2 regions of the Kribbella sp. NPDC031520 genome follow, and region 1 is predicted to be linked to the other one. Evidence: riboswitches for the same ligand, from Rfam matches in the RefSeq annotation. Region 1 holds a riboswitch; the other holds the start of a gene.
The links. Region 1 has a riboswitch for S-adenosylmethionine ahead of ACZ5BU_RS13530 (aminotransferase class V-fold PLP-dependent enzyme). Riboswitches for the same ligand answer to the same signal wherever they lie in the genome.
Positions count from the first base shown of each region.

Region 2: linked by a shared signal. The riboswitch ahead of thrC (threonine synthase) and the one ahead of ACZ5BU_RS13530 (aminotransferase class V-fold PLP-dependent enzyme) in region 1 are both predicted to bind S-adenosylmethionine.

Region 1 covers NZ_JBVIKS010000002.1:1,009,723-1,013,121, forward strand. Annotated here, with positions in the region: gene ACZ5BU_RS13515 (FtsK/SpoIIIE family DNA translocase) at 1-244, opposite strand, end outside; partial or broken gene ACZ5BU_RS13520 (DUF4184 family protein) at 296-1,063, opposite strand; gene ACZ5BU_RS13525 (DinB family protein) at 1,066-1,605, opposite strand; SAM riboswitch class IV at 1,770-1,883, shown strand; gene ACZ5BU_RS13530 (aminotransferase class V-fold PLP-dependent enzyme) at 1,900-3,264, shown strand; gene ACZ5BU_RS13535 (prolyl oligopeptidase family serine peptidase) at 3,278-3,399, opposite strand, start outside.
Region 2 covers NZ_JBVIKS010000003.1:631,705-635,103, forward strand. Annotated here, with positions in the region: gene ACZ5BU_RS18405 (zinc-dependent alcohol dehydrogenase family protein) at 1-121, opposite strand, end outside; gene ACZ5BU_RS18410 (VOC family protein) at 135-518, opposite strand; gene ACZ5BU_RS18415 (ubiquitin-like small modifier protein 1) at 573-848, opposite strand; gene thrC (threonine synthase) at 845-2,101, opposite strand; SAM riboswitch class I at 2,115-2,254, opposite strand; gene ACZ5BU_RS18425 (DNA-3-methyladenine glycosylase family protein) at 2,320-3,264, opposite strand; gene ACZ5BU_RS18430 (Fic family protein) at 3,294-3,399, opposite strand, start outside.

The DNA of each region.
Region 1 (3,399 bases):
CGATGCCGATCCAGACCTTCACGACCCCGCGGCCGAGCGCGAGCATGGCGGCCGCGAACGGTCCTGGTCCGCTGTTCTTGGGCGTGCTGGTCCGCGCCGCGGATGATCCGCCGCGCTTGGAGCTCTGCCCACGCTTCTGGGCGCCTGACGGACGGGAGCGTCCACCAGCAGCCGAACGGGCCGTGCTCGGCCGTTTGGCTGCCGACTTCTGCGCCCGCGCCGGGGAAGACGTGCGGGTCGCCATGTTGATCAGGCTACCCCGATTACCCCACGAGTCCCACGTGTCACACGCCGATCACACCGGCTCATCCGTAGCATCACGGCCAGGACGCAGCCGCCCCAGGTGCCACAGCACGACGTACCAGCCGAGTGCCGCCAGGCCGCCGGAGACGAGCCCGGACAGGGCGAGCCGTACGGCGGGCTCGCCGCCGAGGCCTCCGTCCGCCCGGCTGAGCTCAACGACTGCACCTACTACGGCGAAGAGCACGAGCACGCTCAGCACGAGATACCGCACCCAGCCAGGGGCCGCGTCACGTTGGGTGATGACAGGAGGCGTACGGCGGTACCAGCGGTACAGCCAGACCGCCAGGATCAAGCAGCCGCCGACTGTGCTGACGTACTGGAGGATGCGGTTCACGCTGGCGAGCGCCGCGAACTCGCGGACGAAGTAGCCGTCGCCGTGGGTGAACGAGTCCCACACCACGTGGGTCAACGAGCCAACGACAGCCGACACAACCAGCTAGACGACGTTGGGAAAGCCCTGGGGAGCAGGCAGGCGCGCTGCGAGACCAGGAGGCGCAAGAGCGACCAGTGGCCGCTTCAGGAGCACGTTGAACACGGCAACGAGTAGCAAAGCCAGCAACGGGTCCAGCCAGAACGCAGACGTGAACTTGTGCGTCAGCGTCAACGTGAAGTTGCCGTTGATGTACTTCGTGGCGATCCGGTAGAGCACGTCGACGTACAGCAGGTCAGGTGCCACCGCACCGGCCACCAGCGCCGATACAACGAACGGCCGCCGGACCAGCGGCAGCACGGCCGCCGGATGGGCGAGTGTGAAAGGCACGGTCAGGCCCCTGTAACGCCGTCCAGCTGCTCGCGGAGCAGGTCTGCGTGGCCACAGTGCCGTCCGTACTCGCCGATGAGGTGGATGTAGATCATCCGCAGCGTCGACTCGGTACCACCGAAGGTGAACCGGTCGTCCAGCGAGTGCCCGGCGGCCGCGTCGTCGGACAGCTTCCACTCGGCGATCAGACCGTCGTACGCCGGCTGCGCGTCGGCCGGGTCGATCAACTCGAAGTCGGCGTCCTTCCCGAGCTCGGGCGCGAACAGCGGCTCAGCGGCCTCGGCAGGGTCGGCGGCGAAGTGGATGCGGAACCAGATCCGCTCGACCTTGGTCAGGTGGCGGATCAGGCCGAGCAGTGAGAGGTTCGACGGCGGCGAGGGGCGCGCGGCCAGCTGTTCCGCGGTCAGGCCGGCGCACTTGTACAGCAGCGTGGTCCGGTAGAAGTCGAGATATCCCTGCAGCAGTTCACGTTCGGGGGCGGTCAGCGAACCGTCGGGCCGCTCGACATCGGGGGCGGTCCACACCGCAGCGTTCGTCGTCACGGGCTTATCCAACACCAGCCGCGAGTCAGCACGGGCCACTCGCGCGGATCCGGGTCCGACCGACCCGACTCCAGAATGTTGCTGTCTCACCCCTTGTGCGGTGGTCTCAGATCGTGGGATTCGCACTGGCGTGAGCCGTGGCCCGTTCGTTACCGTTCTCGGCAGGTCATGAGTGTCAGCGACAAGCCCCGGCTCGCTGGCCGGCAACCCTCCTCCGCGGTGGGGTGCCCCGGGTGAAGACCAGGCCGTGCGGATACCCCGTTCGGCAAGCGCGGACTTCCTGGGAGCAGCACCATGTCGATTCTCTCCATCCTCGAACCGGCCAGCGCGACGGCTCAGCGGCCGACAGTGACCCGCCAGGTGACCGGAAACATCCCCACCACCGTCGGCTCGGACCTGCTGGTCCCGCTCGCCGACGGCCGCGTCACCGACTACGCGAACTTCGACCACGGTGCGAGCGCCCCGTGTCTGGAGTCCGTCCGGGCCAGCGTCGAGGCCGCGCTCCCGTCGTACGCCTCGGTGCACCGCGGCAACGGGTACGCGTCCCGGATCACCACCCAGTGGTATGAGCGGGCCCGCGCCGAGGTGCACGCGTTCGTCGGTGCGCGCGACGACGACCAGGTGATCTTCACCCGGCAGACCACCGACGCGCTGAACCTGCTGGCGCACGCGGTACCGGCGGACGCGACCGTGATCGTGTTCGAGTCCGAGCACCACGCCGCGCTGCTCCCCTGGGCGGCCGAGCGGACCGTCCGGCTCAAGGCGCCGGCCAGCCCGGCCGAGGCCGTCACGAACGTCGCCGACGCGCTCCGGCAGGCGCCTGAAGGCCCGCGCCTGGTCGTCGTCACCGGCGCGTCGAACGTGACCGGTGAGATCTTCCCGATCGCGGAGATCGCCAACGTGGCCAAGGCGCACGGCGCGCGGGTCTGCCTGGACGCCGCGCAGCTCGCACCGCACCGCCCGGTCGACATCGCCTCCCTGGACGTCGACTGGGTCGCTCTGTCCGGTCACAAGCTCTACGCGCCGTACGGCGCCGGCGCCCTGATCGGCCGCTCCGACTGGCTCGACGCCGCCGACCCGTACCTGTACGGCGGCGGCGCGACCCACGCGGTCACGAGCGACACCGTGGTGTGGACAACCGGCCCGGCGCGGCACGAGGGCGGCTCCCCCAACGTCATCGGCGCCATCGCGCTGGCAAGCGCCTGCGCCGCGATCACCAGGCACCGCGACGCGATCGAGCAGCACGAGCGCAGCCTGCTGGCCCGCCTGCGCACCGGCCTCGCCCAGATCGACGGCGTCACGACGTACTCGATCTTCGGCGCGGACGCGGACCGGGTCGGCACGGTCTGCTTCACGATCGAGGGCCTGACCTCGACACTCGTGTCCGCCGCACTGAGCGCGGAGTACGGCATCGGCGTCCGGGACGGCAAGTTCTGCGCCCACCCGCTGGTCGGCCACCTGCTCGCCGGCTCCCCCGAGCACGGTACGGCGGTGCGCGCCAGCCTCGGCCTCGGTACGACCCGTGAGCACGTAGACCGGCTCGTCAACGCCGTACGCACGCTGGCCACCACCGGCCCGCGGACGGAGTACGCGGAGACCGCGCACGGCTGTCAGCCGTCCGACGATCCCCGCGACCTCCACGCTCCGCGCATCTGGTAGAGCAGCAGCCCTCCTACTGCTCGGGAGGTACGAGACCTACGTGGTGAGCAGCGAACGCCAGTAGGTCGGCCCACTCCGACGCGATCATCGCGGCAGGTTTGCCGAAGCCATGGCCGGTGTTGACCTCCACCCGGG
Region 2 (3,399 bases), on a different contig from region 1:
CACTCCGGCACAACCCGGTCGCCTCGACCTTCAGTACGACCGCCCCGGCCGCCACCACAGGCTCCGCCACCTCACGAACCTCAGGCAGTACGCCGTACTCCTCGATCACCACAGCACGCATGCGTAGAACTTAATCAGCCCACGCAGAACTCGTTGCCCTCGGGATCGAGCATGATGACGTTCGCGAGTACTCCGGGAGCCCAGAACTCCTCGCGGACCTGAACGGCTCCCAGGGTCACGAGCTCAGCCGCCTTGGTACGCATGCGTTCGATCGCGGCGGCATCGTGCTGATCCGAACCGGCGACGCGGATGTCGATGTGGAACCGGTTCTTCGAGGTCTTGGGTTCGGGGACGCGGAGGAACCCGATCGCAGGCCCGACGTCCTCGGGATCCACGATCGATGCCCCGTCCGGATAGTCGTACCCGGGTTCCAGGATGTAGCCGAGCGCGGCAGCCCAGAACTCTGCCAGGCGCTGCGGGTCGGCGGCGTCTCCGCCGAGGGTCCATTTCGTCGCCATAGCGGTGACGATAGCCCCGGTTCCGGACGGAGTACGCCCGGAACCGGGGGAGAATCAGCCGCCGGCGACTGCGGGGATGATGGAGACCTGGCCGCCGTCCTTGATCGCGGTCTGGAGGCCGTCGGCGAAGCGGACGTCGTCGTCGTCGACGTACACGTTCACGAACCGGCGCAGCTCGCCCGAGTCGTCCAGTACGCGACCCTTGATGCCCGGGTACGACGCGTCCAGCGAGTCGAGTACCTCGGTCAGCGTCGCGCCCTCGGCGGACACCTCGGACACCCCCTGGGTGTAGGGCCGCAGGATGGTCGGGACCCGAACGCTCACACTCACTGCAGGCCTGCCTTCACGAAGGCGTCGTACGACGCGGGGATGGTCACCTTGGGGCCGACCCGGTCGGCCACGGCGTCGAGCGTCTTCAGCCCGTCGCCGGAGTTGATGATCACGGTCTCGGCGTCGGGATCGAGCTGCCCGGTCGCGATCAGCTTCTTCAGCGTCGCGACGGTCACCCCGCCGGCGGTCTCGGCGAAGATGCCCTCGGTCCGCGCCAGCAACTGGATGCCCTCGACGACCTCTTCGTCGGAGACGTCCTCGATGGCGCCGTTGGTACGGCGGGCCACGTCCAGCACGTACGGCCCGTCGGCCGGGTTGCCGATCGCGAGCGACTTCGCGATGGTGTCCGGCTTCACCGGCTTCACCACGTCGTGCCCGTCCCGGAACGCCTGCGCCACCGGGGAGCAGCCGGTCGCCTGCGCGCCGTACACCTTGTAATCGGTGGCGTCGACGAGCCCGAGCTTGCCGAGCTCGGTGAAGCCCTTGTCGATCTTGGTCAGCTGCGACCCGGACGCGACCGGTACGACGATCTGCTCCGGCAGCCGCCACCCGAGCTGCTCGGCGATCTCGAACGCGAGCGTCTTGGAGCCCTCGGAGTAGTACGGCCGGACGTTGACGTTGACGAACGCCCAGCCCTCCTCCTCACCGGCGATCTCGGACGCGAGCTTGTTCACGTCGTCGTAGTTGCCCTCGACGGCGACCAGGGTGCCGCCGTACACGGCGGTGGTGATCACCTTCGGGCGCTCGAGGTCGTACGGGATGAACACGACCGAGCGGATACCGGCGCGAGCGGCGGCTGCGGCGACCGCGTTGGCCAGGTTACCGGTGGAGGGGCAGGCGAAGACCTTCATGCCGAGCTCGCGGGTCGCGCTCAAAGCTGAAGCGACCACCCGGTCCTTGAACGAGTGCGTCGGGTTGCCGGAGTCGTCCTTCACCCACAGCTTGCGCAGGCCGAGCTCGCGGGCCAGGTTCTGTGCGTCGACGAGCCGGGTGTAGCCGGGCTCGGTGTTCGGGAAGCTCGCCACGTCGACGGGGACGGGCAGCAGCGGCTGGTACCGCCAGATGTTCTTCGGGCCGGCCTCGATCTGTTCGCGGGTGATCGTCGGGTAGTCGTACCCGACCTCCAGCGGACCGAAGCACTCCATACAGGCGTAGAACGGACCCAGCGGCGACTTCGCACCACAGGCGCGGCAGCTGAGGTGCGTACCGTTGCCGAAGGCACCTTCACGGATGGTGTGGGCGCTCTGGCTCATGAGTGAGGTTCCCTCCTCATCTTCCCCGGTCGCCGGATCTCGGCGCGGGACGGATTTGGCACCGGTCCCTCGCTGTCGGCCCGGACGGGCCTACGGCGGGGAGGGTTGCCGGGACGTCAACGGGCCGTTTCCCTCAATCCCTCTGGATGAGCTCCCCCGAGATTACCCAATCGGGTCCATATTGTGTCCCGTGATCCCACCATCCGAGACGCGCGATCTCAGAGCCGGTGGGTGGCTCCCGGGGTGTGGGTCGGCAGCGATTTGCGCGGGCCGAAGCGGGGGTGGCCGATGCCGGCGAGTTCGATCAGGCGCTGGACGCGGAAACGGTGGCCGCGGTACGGCTCGATCAGCTCGGCGGTGCCGTCGTCGTCCAGCTCCTCGCCGATCAGCGCGTACGACACGTTCCGTGACACGTGGTAGTCCGCGAACGAGAACGCGTCCGCGTCACCGTGCGCCCGCTGACGTACTTCGGCCGCCGTCCACACGCCCACACCGGGCAGCGACCGCAGCCGCCGCTCGATCTCCGCACCGTCGGTCAGCTCGAGCGTCCGCTCCAACGCGCGCGCCCGGGACGCCGCCGTCAGCACCACCCGCGACCGCCGGTTCTCGACTCCCGCCCGCAGGAACTGCCACGACGGGATCAGCCGCCACTCCTCCGGCGACGGCGGCACCATCATCACCCGGTCGCCCTGCCGGCCAGGCCCCGGCGCGGGTTCGCCGTACTCACGCAGCAGCAACCGCCACGCGCGGAACGCCTCCTTACCGGTCACCACCTGCTCGATCCCCGCGGCCGCCATCGCCTCGAACACAGCCCGCGACCGCGGCACCCGGAGATGCGGGAAGCGCCGCGCCGCGTCCACCAGTACCCGATGCTCCGGCAGCGGCTCGAACCCGTCCCAGCTGTCCCGCTCCCCGAGCAGCTCCGGTACGCCGTCCAGCGCCCACTCGGCCCCCGGCCCCCACGCCTCCGCCTCGACGGCCCCGGCGTACGGCGTCAACCGCAACAGCACCGGCCCGTCCGGCGTCCGGGTCGCCCGCCACACGGTCCGCCGCCCCGCGTCGAACACGTACGCCGGATCCCCGGGCCCCTTCCGCAACCCACCGATCACCGAATGCGGATCCACCACCCGCCCAGCCCGCCAGACCCGCACCACCGAACTCACCCGCCAAGTCTTACTCACCCGACCGACAACTACCGCGCCGGTCTCGGCGCCGACGCCAAACGCTCGCGCATCCAGGGGTAGGGATCGACGATCGCGTCGCGGCTCGAGAGCACCGTCTGTACGACGTCCGCCAGC